3 regions of the Limnospira sp. genome follow, and region 1 is predicted to be linked to each of the others. Evidence: riboswitches for the same ligand, from Rfam matches in the RefSeq annotation. Region 1 holds a riboswitch; each other region holds the start of a gene.
What was found. Region 1 has a riboswitch for cobalamin ahead of ACTIE0_RS18590 (energy-coupling factor ABC transporter permease). Riboswitches for the same ligand answer to the same signal wherever they lie in the genome.
Positions count from the first base shown of each region.

Region 2: it holds a riboswitch for cobalamin, as region 1 does, so the genes downstream of both, cobG (precorrin-3B synthase) here and ACTIE0_RS18590 (energy-coupling factor ABC transporter permease) in region 1, are expected to answer to the same signal.
Region 3: it holds a riboswitch for cobalamin, as region 1 does, so the genes downstream of both, cobW (cobalamin biosynthesis protein CobW) here and ACTIE0_RS18590 (energy-coupling factor ABC transporter permease) in region 1, are expected to answer to the same signal.

Region 1 is NZ_JBIMLI010000127.1:394-5,091, forward strand. Features, by position in the region: gene ACTIE0_RS18580 (argininosuccinate synthase) at 1-923, opposite strand, end outside; gene ACTIE0_RS18585 (glycosyltransferase family 2 protein) at 1,046-1,972, shown strand; cobalamin riboswitch at 2,016-2,176, shown strand; gene ACTIE0_RS18590 (energy-coupling factor ABC transporter permease) at 2,197-2,952, shown strand; gene ACTIE0_RS18595 (energy-coupling factor ABC transporter substrate-binding protein) at 2,961-3,269, shown strand; gene cbiQ (cobalt ECF transporter T component CbiQ) at 3,270-4,073, shown strand; gene ACTIE0_RS18605 (energy-coupling factor ABC transporter ATP-binding protein) at 4,057-4,698, shown strand, end outside.
Region 2 is NZ_JBIMLI010000004.1:51,169-55,866, forward strand. Features, by position in the region: gene ACTIE0_RS01515 (precorrin-8X methylmutase) at 1-624, opposite strand, end outside; gene cobG (precorrin-3B synthase) at 650-2,098, opposite strand; adenosylcobalamin-variant (AdoCbl-variant) riboswitch at 2,110-2,193, opposite strand; gene ACTIE0_RS01525 (bifunctional cobalt-precorrin-7 (C(5))-methyltransferase/cobalt-precorrin-6B (C(15))-methyltransferase) at 2,237-3,463, shown strand; gene ACTIE0_RS01530 (cobalt-precorrin-6A reductase) at 3,477-4,232, opposite strand; gene hemL (glutamate-1-semialdehyde 2,1-aminomutase) at 4,355-4,698, opposite strand, start outside.
Region 3 is NZ_JBIMLI010000013.1:37,096-41,793, reverse strand. Features, by position in the region: gene ACTIE0_RS04140 (DpnII family type II restriction endonuclease) at 1-378, opposite strand, end outside; gene cobW (cobalamin biosynthesis protein CobW) at 713-1,765, opposite strand; cobalamin riboswitch at 1,908-2,053, opposite strand; gene ACTIE0_RS04130 (hypothetical protein) at 2,160-2,402, opposite strand; gene ACTIE0_RS04125 (chlorophyll a/b-binding protein) at 2,451-2,660, opposite strand; gene ACTIE0_RS04120 (ferrous iron transport protein A) at 2,875-3,543, shown strand; gene feoB (Fe(2+) transporter permease subunit FeoB) at 3,571-4,698, shown strand, end outside.

The DNA.
Region 1 (4,698 bases):
GTTTCCTCAATACCGCGTTTATAGCGGGTGACATCAGAAGTGAGAACCAGACTTTCAAGATCTCGGTGAGCCTGAATGAGTACAACCATGGCAGGGGATTCGTAAACTTCCCGAGATTTAATACCTACCAAACGATTCTCGATCATATCAATGCGTCCGATACCGTGGTTTCCGGCGATCGCATTTAAGCGAGAGATGAGGTCAACGCCGTTGAGTGCTTCCCCATTGAGGCTAACAGGAATGCCAGATTGAAAGCCAATTTCTAAATATTCTGGCTGGTCAGGAGTATCAGCGATCGCTTTAGTCATCCCATAGACATCCTCTGGGGGTTCAACCCAGGGGTCTTCCAGAGGTCCAGCTTCGATCGCCATACCAAGCAAGTTGCGATCGAGACTGTAGGGGGAAGACTTTTTAACGGGGAAGGAAATGCCAAATTTTTCCCCATAAGCGATCGTCTCTTCCCGACTCATACCCCATTCCCTAGCCGGAGCTAAAATCTTAATATTAGGGTTGAGAGCGCCGATAGAGACATCAAAGCGGACCTGATCATTGCCTTTTCCCGTGCAACCGTGAGCGATCGCATCTGCTCCGTATTTTTCGGCAACTTCCACCAAAACCTGAGCAATCAAAGGACGTGCTAAAGCCGTAGCCAGGGGGTAGCGGTTCTCATACAAAGCATTAGCTTGAATAGCCGGAAAAGCAAACTCCTGTACAAATCGCTGTTGTACATCAATCACTAAAGACTCACTCGCGCCAGAGTCGAGGGCCTTTTGTTTCACTGGTCCTAGTTCATCACCTTGTCCCAAGTCAACCGCCACAGTAATTACTTCAGCTACCCCAAACTCATTTTTGAGATAAGGAATACAGACAGAGGTATCTACACCACCAGAGTAGGCAAGTACAGCTTTTTCAGCGCGACCCATAATCTACCAAAGCTCCTAGATCAACAAACATTTCATTATCACCCCAATCGCCACCATTGAAAAGTAAGGCTGTAACAATTAGGTTATAGTTGCAGAGCATCGCCAACTGTCCCAGAAAATATATGTTTTTTAGCGTTGTTATCCCTACCTATAACCGTTTGCCGATTTTACAGAAGTGTCTGAGAGCATTGGAAAATCAAACCTATAGCGCCGCCGTGACTGGCTATGAGGTGGTGTTAGTCGATGATGGTTCCACTGATGGGACTGTGGAATGGTTGGGAACTAACACCCTCGAATTTCCCCATCTTCGCATCTACCAGCAAGACCACCAGGGACCAGCGGCGGCGCGAAATTTGGGAGTTGAACAGGCGAGGGGAGATCTGATTGTTTTTATCGATAGTGATTTGGTGGTAACTGATAGCTTTCTTGCCGCTCACGCTACCGCCTTAATTGCCAACTCTCAAAAAAGCGATCGCATCTTTACCTATGGTCGAGTTGTGAATACCTGCAATTTTGAAAATCCCACCACAGAACCCTATAAAATCACCGATTTTTCTGCCGCTTATTTTGCCACCGGAAATGTGGCGATCGCCCGCCATTGGCTAATCGAAGCCGGATTATTTGACCCTAAATTTCAGCTTTATGGTTGGGAAGACCTGGAACTAGGAGTTAGGCTAAAAAAATTAGGCTTAAAATTAATCAAATGCCCCGCCGCCGTCGGATATCATTGGCATCCCCCCTTTAACTTAGACCAAATACCCGCCCTAATTGAAAAAGAAAAACAAAGAGGCAGAATGGGGGTAGTTTTCTATCAAAAACATCCTACCTGGTCAGTCAAAATGATGATTCAAATGACCATTTTGCATCGGATACTCTGGGGCATTTTATCCCTAAGAGGTCAACTCAATGAAAGGACCATGGCGCATTTTTTACAGTGGTTAATTAATCGTGGTCAGCCTCAATTAGCCTTAGAAATTTCTCGGATTTTTTTAAATTGGTATAACGTCCAAGCCGTCCAACAATATTGGGCCAGGCGAGAGCAAACTTAATTAAATATTTGCCAGCTTGGTTCACTGTTGACCTACACATGATACAATAGCGCCAACTATAGGTTCTAGTGGGGAACAGCCACTAGGAGTAATGGGGAAAGTTCGGTGTAAATCCGGCGCTGTCCCGCAACTGTAATCAGATTTCCGGCTAATTTGTCCACCCCATCTGTGAGTCAGGATGCCCGCCTATAGTTATTTCTCACTCACAAATCTGCGAGGTACAGATGAGCAAAAATCATCGAATGATACACCTAATCGCCATGATTGGGTTAACATTTTATTTGGTAATAGGTGCAGCCACTCCAGCTCAAGCAATGCACATTATGGAAGGTTTTTTACCTATTACCTGGGCAATTTTTTGGTGGGTGTTAATCATCCCTTTCTGGGTTATTGGTTTTCAAAAACTCACCAAAATTACCCGAAACAACCCCGAACTAAAGCTATTAATTGCCCTAGCAGGAGCCTTTACGTTTGTCCTGTCAGCTCTAAAAATCCCCTCAGTTACAGGGAGTTGTTCTCACCCCACCGGAACCGGATTAGGAGTGGTTTTATTCGGACCGTCAGTGATGACAGTTTTAGGCAGTTTAGTCCTACTTTTCCAAGCCGTATTACTCGCTCACGGCGGTTTAACTACCTTGGGAGCTAATGTATTTTCTATGGCGATTGTCGGCCCTTGGGTTGCCTATGGCATTTATCAACTATTCTGCCAATTTAACCAACAAAAGTTAGGTATTTTCTTCGCAGCAGCCTTGGGAAGTTTAGCCACTTATTTAATTACCTCCATACAGTTAGCCGTAGCTTTTCCGGCTGCTTCTGGGGGGGTTATGGCTTCCTTTATCAAATTTGCGGGGATTTTTGCAGTCACTCAAATTCCCCTATCAATTAGTGAGGGACTATTAACGCTGGTAGTTTGGAATTGGTTAGAGTCCTACGCCTCAGAAGAACTGCAAACCTTGAAAATTGGGAAAGCTAATAGCTAAGTAAAATCATGACACCAACTTCTGATAAACCTGTAAAAAATGGCAATTTGTGGATGATTTTAGCTGTCGTTATTTTATCGGTAACGCCGCTAATTTTTATCCGAGGAGATTATGAGGGAGCCGATGAACAAGCCGAAAATCTCATCGGCGAAATTCAACCCAATTATCAACCCTGGTTTGAACCTATCTTAGAAGTTCCCAGTGGCGAAATTGAGAGCCTGTTATTTGTTTCTCAAGCTGCTATTGGTGCGGGTATCGTCGGCTATGTGATTGGCTTATATAAAGGCCGTAAACAAGGCAAAAATCGCTCATCCTAAATGTACCATCAAATTGATGCGATCGCCTATACCAATCGGTTAAGGTATTTACCCTCAGAACATAAGTTAGCCTTTGCCGCCATCCTGTTTTGTCTCAGTTTGGCGGCTCCCCCCCTCCTGCAAATATTGATCACCATTTGGGTGACAATTTGGGTCGTGATTTACGCTAAAATTCCCCTAGGAATTTATCTGAAATTGCAAGCCATCCCCTTCAGTTTTTGGTTAACTAGCATTCCCGCCTTACTATTGGGGGTGGTTAATTCAGCTAATATTGAATTAATTAAAACTGATATTATCTGGGAATTTAACCTAGGTAATATCTTGATATATTTCAGTAATCAAGGAATGCAACAAGCTGGTTTTCTACTAACTCGCTCCCTAGTTTTAAGCTCCTGTATGTATTTTCTTTTACTCACTACCCCCTTCGTCGAAATCATTAGAATTTTCCGTAAGATTGGCTGTCCCAGTTTAATCACAGAACTATTAATGTTAATGTATCGGTTTATTTTTATGTTAACTGAAACCGCTAGTCAATTATTAATCGCTCAACAGGTTCGTATCGGTTATGGTGACTGGAAAACTACAATCCGCAGTTTAGGAATTGTCACCAGTCAACTACTCCAACAAACCCTAGAAAATTATCGACAAATTTGTTTAGGATTAACCGCGCGGGGGTTTAACGGAGAGTTGCGGGTTTGGTCGGTTTCTCGCCATCAATCCAACCCTCGATATACCTGGGAAGGATGTTGTGGTTGTCTACTATTATTGGTGATTATTGGATGGTTGTATGTCATCGGAATTTGAGTTACTAGAATTTGATAATGTTCAGTATACTTACCCCGGTAGTCAGCAGCCAACTCTGGAAAATATCACTTGTCAATTTGGTAGATATCAGCGTTATGCTGTCATTGGACGTAATGGCTGCGGAAAAACTACCTTATTTCGATTAGCTAATGGGTTATATCGTCCTCAGTCCGGGGTGATTAGTTGGCGAGGTCAACCGCTACAATATAAACGGCGATGGTTGAATCAATTGCGCCAAAAGGTGGGTTTAGTGTTCCCAAATCCTGAACAGCAGTTAGTAGCAACTACCGTGTCAGAAGATATTTCCTATGGCTTGTGTAATTTGGGTTTATCTACCTCAGAAATTGCTCAACGGGTGCGCCAAATTTTGGCTGAATTTGATTTAGTGGGTTTGGCGGATTTCCCGATTAATTATCTGAGTTTGGGGCAGAAAAAAAGGGTGTCAATTGCTGATATAATGGTGTTGCAGCCACAACTCTTGTTTTTGGATGAACCTACGGCTTATCTTGACTCCTATCAAGTTACTAATTTTCACTGCTTATTAAATCAGATTCAACAGCGAGGAACTACTGTGGTTATCGCTACTCATAATTTGGATTTTGTCGAAGCCTGGGCGGATTGGGTT
Region 2 (4,698 bases), on a different contig from region 1:
TTCATTTTCCTTTGCTAACGCATTTACTGCCGCCGCTGCGATCGCACTCCCACCGCGCCGCCCATGGAGTGTCATAAATGGAATACCACGGCTATTAGATGCCAATTCAAGTTTCGACTCTGCCGCGCCGACAAAGCCGACCGGAAACCCTAAAATCAGTGCAGGTTTCACTAAACCATCATCCAACATTTCCAGCAGGTGAAAGAGGGCAGTCGGTGCATTACCAATGGCTACCACTGCGCCTTGTAAATTATCCCCCCATAACTCCAATGCTGCCGCCGACCGAGTATTATCAATCTGGCGAGCGATATTAGGGACATCTGGATGATTTAGGGTACAAATAATCGGGTTATTTTTAGGTAAGCGTTTTTTAGTAATTCCCCTAGCCACCATCATGGCATCACAAAAGATGGCTTTTCCCTGTTGTAGTGCCTCCCGTCCGACTTTAACGGCATTTTCTGAGGCTTGTAAATCTCCGATAATATCCGTCATTCCGCAGGCATGAATTAACCTAACTGCTACATGAGATAAATCATCTGATAAACCTTGAAAGTTGGTTTCATCCCGAATTATTCCAAAGGATTTCTGATATATTTGGTTGCCGTCACGCAGGTAGTCTATCATCAGCAAATTTGCAGGTAATTAGTGATTAATTAAGTGGGCGATTTTGGGTCAAAAAATTGGCTAAAAATTCGGGTATTTCGGTAAATACTCCCTCAAAAATTTTTTGTTTTAAGGATTGTTCACCATCCCCAAGATACACTTGGTAGCCTTCGATAGTTTTCCCATTTTGATTAATTGTATGCCCTAAAAGGGTGATTTCTGCGGGACTGGGTTGAGCGCAAAATTTAGGGCAACCAGTTACATGAATATTAATAGGAGTATCTAAATTTAATCGCTGGTGGAGATATTCTGCTAATTGGGAAGCGTGAGTTTGAGTGTGGGTAAGTGATGCGGCACAGCCAGGCTTACCACCACAAGCAGCGATCGCCACTTGATTTGACTCAATTTCCGCGAAGCCTAATAAAGATAGTTTCGGCAATAATTGGCTGATTTGTTGATGGGGAATATCTGGCATTATAATTGTTTGCCAAGGGGTTAATCTTAACTCGGCATTACCAAAGGTTTCTGAAAGTTCTACTAATCCTAACCATTGTTGTGCATTAATTTGTCCTAGGTGTAATGATATCCCAATATAACACAATTCGGCGTTTTTTTGGGGATAAATTCCTAAATGATGATAGGGTTGGCTGGGGGTAGGTTCAGCGGACAATATCGGCAAGGGCTGGGTTAGTTGGCTGTTGACTTGCTGGATATATGTATCTAATCCTAGATGGTCAATTAGCTGTTTCATCCGAGGCTTTTTCCCGGTATCTAAGGGGTTGTTTCGGACATACTCCCCATAGACATTAATAAGGGTAGCGACTACAGATAAACATTGTTCTGGCGTGATGACAAGTTGGGTATTATATAGCTTTTTATCTCCGGCGATCGCCAACTGAAAATTAATGCTATTATTCCCATCATCTACCGAGATCGCATTAAGCTGAATCTCATTATATCGATGTTCCCAAGCCACCGGAGAACGGATACCAATTCCCACAGTCCCCCCCCCATCAACTCCGATGCTAAACTTAGGACTAAGTTCGCCAATTAACGGGTGATTTTGAATCAGATTATCCAGGGCTTTAATCAGGGGACTAGTATCAATTAACTCCTGGCTATCAATTCCCGCCGTCGGACTACCCATAATATTGCGTAGGTGGTCTATGTGGGGATGTTGAGCAGCTAAATTTAATTTTTTCAGCATCTCAAAAACGGCGCTAGTTGGTGGTTTTTGCACTCCCCGAATTTGTAAATTAGCGCGATTAGTTACTTGTAGCGTCCCTCCCCACTCCGTTAATAAATAACCCAATAATTTACCCTGTTTACTATTAATTAATCCGCCCGGAGTCCGAATGCGGATTAAAAAACCATCCTGGGCGTGGGTTCCATAAAATAGACCCGGACAAACATTTGCTTTAACTAACCAATTCATGGTGATTTGTTTCTCCATGCGACGCAGAGAATGAGCCGCAAAATTAGCTGATTTTGACAACTCATCAATAACTTGTAGTTGGCATTCTGACTCAGAAAATTGTATTACAGTTGCGGCACAGTGTCGGAATCTCACCGAACTTTCCCAACGACAAGCCCAAATACTATATCATGAATACTGGTATTTTAACTATAAATCATGGTCAGCAGGGATTTTTCCCACAAATGGTTATCAATTGTAGGAATTGGGGAAGATGGGTTAGAAGGGTTAAGCGCCACGGCGCGATCGCTTTTATCTATGGCTTCAGTAGTTGTCGGTGGTCAACGTCATTTAGCAATGTTACCCCCGGAGGATAAACGAGAAAAACTCCTCTGGACTTCTCCTCTGGATGAGTCGATCGCAGAAATTATCCGCCGCCGTGGTCAACCCGTCTGTGTTTTAGCTAGTGGCGATCCGATGTGGTATGGTATTGGCGTTACCCTTACCCGTCGCCTACCCCTTGAGGAAATTACTATAATTCCTTCTCCCTCTACATTTAGCCTAATTTGTAGTCGTTTGGGTTGGTCTGTAACCGATGTAGAAACCCTGAGTTTATGTGGTCGTCCCCTGGCTTTATTAAATCGGGTAATTTATGGGGGTGCGCGTCTGTTAATTTTAAGTGCTAATCGTCGCACTCCCGCCGCCGTGGCTGAACTCCTAACACATCAAGGATTTGGTGATAGTTTAATCGTGGTGTTGGAACATTTGGGAGGCAAAAAAGAGAGACAAATTTCGGGTATCGCTTCCTCTTGGGATGTTGACGAAGTGGCTGATTTAAATGCGATCGCCGTAGAGTGTATTAGTTCTAATCCCGTTAACTTTTCCCCTAGTTTCCCGGGACTTCCTGACAGCGCCTACCACCACGACGGACAGTTAACTAAACAGGAGGTCCGAGCGATTACTCTCAGTCGATTATCTCCCCTACCGGGACAACTTTTATGGGATGTCGGTGCAGGTTGTGGGTCCATTGGTATTGAGTGGATGAGAAGTGATCGCCGTTGTCAAAGTATCGCCATAGAACAGCATCCCAGACGCTTAGAATATATTGCTGATAATGCCACAGCTTTAGGGACTCCAGACCTGCAAATAATAGCCGGAAAAGCACCCGAATCATTAATTAATTTACCTTCCCCTGATGCCATTTTTATTGGTGGTGGTATTACCACCCCAGGTCTATTAGAAACCTGTTGGAAAAAATTGCGATCGGGAGGTCGTCTAGTGGCTAATACAGTCACAGTTGAGAGTGAGTTACTTCTGTTACAATGGCATAATAAATTAGGGGGGGAACTTACCCGAATTGGCATTGAAAGAACTGCAGCCATTGGCAATTTTTTAGGCTGGAAACCCTTAGCTACTGTCACTCAATGGTCAGTGCTGAAACCATAACTAAAAAGGCGGTTTATTGTTGGTGTAACCAAGCGATCGCCGACTCAATATCAGCCACTGTTTCCCCCATAGGAATGGGAGGACGTTGCACCATAACCACAGGTAATTTCAACTCTCGCGCCGCCACAATTTTGGCGTAGGTAGCATCACCGCCGCTATTTTTACTAACAATTGCACCCAGTTGATATTCCCGTAAAATTGACAGTTCATCTACCACCGAAAACGGCCCCCTTTGTAACAATAATTCCCCCCTAGGTATAGGTAAATTCGGCTGAGGTGGGTCAATCATCCGCATTAAAAACCAGATATCTTTTAGTTCAGCATAGGCGGAAAGTTCCTGACGACCAATAGTTAAAAATACCCGTTCAGCTAACCCTGATAAAACCATAGTAGCCTGTGAGTGACTATCCACCTCAACCCAGTTATCGCCGGGGACTTTTTCCCAAGCCGGACGGACAACCATTAACCGTTTAATTCCACATTCATTAGCTGCTATAGCCGCATGGTCAGAAATTTGGGCAGCAAAGGGGTGGGTAACATCAATTAAAATATCAATTTTTTGTTGTTTTAAATAGTCGATTAAACCCTGAACACCGCCAAAACCCCCAATCCGAAAAGCCGCCGGGTCTTTCGGGGTAACTGGCTGTTGAGTGCGACCCGCAAAAGAAGCGATCGCCTCTATATTCGCCATAGTTTGAACCCTATCATATAGGGCTGTCGCTTCCGCCGTTCCTCCCAAAATCAAGATTTTTTTACAGTAATTACTCATCCAAATTAATAGGTTAAGATTAGCCCGATAAACCCCAGCAAAAACCAGGTTTTCTATGGGAATTCCAGACAGACTTAACCATCAATTCCATAAAAAACCCAGTTCTTGACTGTCAGAATTATCTACAGACCAGATAAAACTTCCCGCGCCGCCGCCAGAGTTTGATCAATATCTTCCTCAGTATGCACAAAAGAAGTAAAACCAGCCTCAAATTGTGAAGGAGCCAAATAAATACCCCGTTCTAACATACCTCGATGGAAGCGACCAAACTTCGCCAAATCAGACTTTTTAGCATGATCATAATTATGAACAGGTCCCTCCGTAAAAAAGAACCCAAACATCGCGCTAATTTGGCCACCACAGGCTGCATGACCTGTTTCTTTAGCAATTTCCAATAAGCCATTACTCAGCTTTTTGGTAATTTGGTCGAGATATTCATAAGTCCCCGGCTTTTGCAATAGTTCCA
Region 3 (4,698 bases), on a different contig from region 1:
TTTATAAACTTCAGACAGAGTTTGTTTCCTTAACAGTAATTTCTGGCTGGAAACGTTGAGTTTTTGGTTTGATAATATTCCTGATATGGGTAACACCTGAAAACGATAACAAAATTGAGTGTTGTTCCAAATATACTCTAATTCTCCATCGGGGAACAATAAATCAAACTCTTGATTTAAACGTTGTAGTTTTTCACCTCCAAAATCTGCTAAGATCAGAAGGTGTTTGAGGAATAAATTAGCAGAGAGCTTTGATATTTCTAAAGTGGTAAATATATCTAGGGGATTTTCTAATTCCAAGGCTAGAATTGAGAGAAACTGCTGTTGGGTTTCAATCAGCACCGGGATAATACTCTGTTCGAGTTGTTGTTGAACCAAAAACTTTGGCTAGAATAAAGATGCTGACTGATGCAATTCCTCAATTGTTCGTTTTTGAACCATAGATGATTAAACAGTTTTTCTGTCAGAATTTGCGAACCATTGATCAAATGTGGGTATCCAAAGGTAAACCTATCATGACTTAGAGAGTGAACTAGATGGGGAATACCTGGGGGACGCAATATGGTATTAGGAGGAGAAGGTGGGATGGAGACGAGACGGAAAGTAGCGTAAAGTGTGGTTGTATTGGGGCTATTTTGGCGACGCTGTGAATTTTACTACTGTTTAAATAAGGACGATCGCATTATTAAAATCACCAAAATTGATAAGATTTCTACCTGTTTAACGCCATGGTTTCTGACTGCAAAGAAGTGGCTATTTGTTCTTGATTAAGACTACGACCAATAAACACCAGTTGAGTTTGGCGAGGTTCGTCGGCTTTCCAGGGGCGATCGAAGAAGGTATCAAATCGGTTTCCGACTCCTTGAACTACCATCCGCATGGGTTTATTTGCTACGGCTATAAAACCTTTGATGCGGTAGATTTCCCACTGCTGGGCGATCGCTTTTAATTGATTAACTAAACTGGCGGAGTCCTTAACTGGATCTAAGACTAAATGCACAGCATTGATATCATCATCGTGTTCGTGTTCTTCTTCCTGGTCATGGTGACTAGGGCGACTGTCCAGATGGTCTTCTACCGCTGCATTAAAGCCTAATAATATGTCAGGGTAAATTTTCCCTTGCTGACAGGAAACCACCTGCACTCCTGGGGTTAACTCCTGTTTTAGCCATTGTTGAACCCGGTTTTGAGACTCTCGATCAATGCGATCGCCTTTCGTCAAAAGTACCAAATCAGCACAAGCTAACTGGTCTTCAAATAACTCCTCGATTGGTGTTTCATGTTCCAAAGTTTCATCCGCTTGACGCTGCTTTTCTAAAGCCTCTAAATCTCCCACCAGTTGACCATTGGCTAGGGCTTCACTATCAACTACCGTAATCACACCATCTACCGTCGCTTTCGTGCGAATTTCCGGCCATCGGAAGGCTTGAACCAGTGGCTTTGGTAAAGCCAAACCAGAGGTTTCTATTAATATCGAATCAATCGCATCTTGGCGTTTAAGTAGTTCTTGCATAGTCGGCAAAAACTCTTCCTGGACGGTGCAACACAGACAACCATTCGCTAATTCGATGATATTAGTTTCCGTTTCTTCTTCGTCACAAACTTGGCAAGATTTGAGGATTTCGCCATCAATACCTACTTCGCCAAATTCATTGACTAATACCGCGATCCGACGACCTTGGTTATTTTGCAGTAAATGGCGGATCAGGGTGGTTTTTCCAGCCCCTAAAAATCCGGTGATAATGGTTACAGGAATTTTATGCACGGTTTTTTGACTCCTCCGAAATTATAGCGATTTGCTATCTATAAATGTTGAGATTTTCCTAGAGTTTAGATGGGCGATCGCTATGATATTTAGATTGTGAAAATACTAAATCAACCATCATCCATACCTCGCAGATGAATCAACAATAGGTTACTTATCGGCGGGCATTCTGACTGAGAGACTAACAGAGTCCCATCACAGTCGCGGGACAGCGCCGGACTTACACCGGACTTTCCCCCTTTCCTCTAAGGGCTGATTTCCCTTAGAACCGATATCGGGAATATCTTATCACAGGTTGGGCGAATTCGGGGAAAAACCAAAAAAGTCCCTGCTTATTTCTAAACAGGGACGGTTTGTTATTAGTGAATAGGGAGAGATAGGTAAATTTGATGACTTAGACTAAGTTAGTGAAAATCAAAGCCCCAATAGCGCCACTAACGGCGATCGCCATCAGTAAATTTGTAAAAAACCTGCCGTATTCTGCATTATAACCAAGGGCTTTGTCTTCCTGACCACCTGTGAAGAATAAAGACCAGGCTTGGTTAGCTGTAATTACTTCTGAGGTACTGTTAAAGTCCGGTCGAAAGATTACAGGTCCGATTAAGTATTTGTTAGGAAAGTTAAAATCTGTTTTCATACAAGTCTCCGAAATGCTACTGAATTATAGGTTGACAAAATCTGGGTTTTACAGGCTAGTTAACCAGCCAATTACACCATGTCCGGTTAATGCTTCTAAGGCTAGGGCGGATATAAACCCGATCATAGCTAGTCGTCCGTTGAGTTTCTCTGCGTATTTGTTGAAACCGAATTGTTGCGCTTCCTCTACATATACTTGGGGTTCGATCGCGTAAACATTTGCGCGTCCACCTTCTTCCATAATTTGTCCACGAACCATAGTATTTTTGCCTCTCTGACTTCTTGTAAACAAATGTAACACACTGCAAACAAATATTGCAAGGGGTTGACAAAATTAATTTTTGTAGTATAATTTTGTGCTTTTTCCAAACAAGGGGGTTTATTAAAAATTTATTAACAATGGGATTTTTACTTAGTTACATGGTATTAATTAAAATTAATTCTCAATTAGCTCAACAGAGAGCCAATAGATTATGGACAATGATAACTACTGTGCCGATGTATCCGTGAACGGCTTTGATGGTGGCTCAAGCTGGTCAGGATTTACTTACCTCAAAGACAACACTGGTCATGCTCGCACCATAAGTGAATCACCAGAATCATTGGTTGTAGTGGGCGAATCATCAATTCCGGGAACCTTTGCTTTGTCCGAGGCGAAGGTAGGCGATCGCTTATATATAGTTGCTCTCAATTGTGCCGGAGGCAATACCCGTCTAATGGGGATGGGGTTAATGCCAGGTGTAGAATTAAATGTCATTAGTTCCACAACCAGTGGATCAGTGATTATCGCCCTAGGCGACCATCGCTTAGGACTGGGGGCAGATATGGCTGAGAATATTCAGGTCGCCACAGAAAACCTCACCCAGTCGAAAAGGAAACTCTCATCAATGAATAAGACTAATGTTGTGCAGTTGCGCCATGCGGCGATCGGTTCTCGGTTGCGGGTGGTTGGTTATGACCCCGCCGCCCGTAGCTACAAACGGAAATTATTAGCCATGGGATTAACTCCAGGGGTGGAATTTACAGTCAAACGCCACGCACCTTTAGGAGACCCAACCCAAATTGAGGTCAGGGGATTTAACCTGAGTTTACGCAAAGACGAAGCAGATGCCCTCCAGGTGGCATTGATCAACCCATCCTAAAGGAGGAACAAAATTGTGAGTCAGTCTATGGAACTGAACCGCCAAACCGATAATAAGGCTGCGATGTCCTGTATTGCTTTGGTGGGAAACCCTAACTGTGGGAAAACGACCCTATTTAATGCTTTAACTGGTAGTAATCAGCGGGTAGGTAACTGGCCCGGAGTTACCGTAGAAAGGAAAGAGGGAAGCTATCGTTATCAAAACCAGGCCATCAAGGTGATTGACCTGCCAGGGGTTTACTCTCTGGACGTGGAAGATGCCAGCACTGGATTAGATGAACAGGTAGCGCGAGACTATTTACTATCGGGTGAAGCCACCTTAATTATCAATATCGTAGATGCGTCCAACCTAGAGCGAAATCTGTATCTAACCACCCAACTGCTGGAAATGGGTTTGCCGATCGCGATCGCCCTGAATATGATAGATATAGCCCAGCAGCGGCAAATTACCATTGATGCCCAACAATTAGGCGATCGCTTAGGCTGTCCGGTAATTCCCATGAGTGCTAGTTCTGGGCGAGGGGTAGAACAACTGCGGGAAATTGTCCGAGATGCCATACTTATGGCAGACCGCCCCCAAGCTAAAGTCGCCTATCCAGCCCTTATCGAAGCCGCCCTCAATGAAATTACCGAATCTATAGCCCAACAATATAACTACTTACCCCCAGACTATCGTTGGCAAAGTCTCAGTTTATTGCAATATGACGATCGCCAAAGTTTGGTTAATCAAGATGTCGTTAAGCAAATTGCCACCCACCGCCACCGCATACACCAAACCCTGGGAGAAGATATCGACTTATTGATTGCTGATGCGCGCTATAGCTGGATTCATCAGATGTTACAGGGTATCACACAGCGATCGGACCTAGTACAACAGCACGTTTCCGATCACATTGATCAGGTAGTCCTCAGTCGCGCCTGGGGTATACCCATTTTTTTGGTAGTCATGTACCTGATGTTCCTGATTTCCATTAACTTTGGCGGCGCATTTATCGACTTTTTTGAGATCGCCTTTGGTACCGTATTTGTAGATGGCATGGCTCATGGCCTTGAGCAAATTAACGCCCCCGGTTGGTTAATCGGTACTCTAGCCGAAGGAGTTGGCGGCGGTATCCAAACCACTGCTACATTTATCCCCCAAATTGGCTTAATGTTT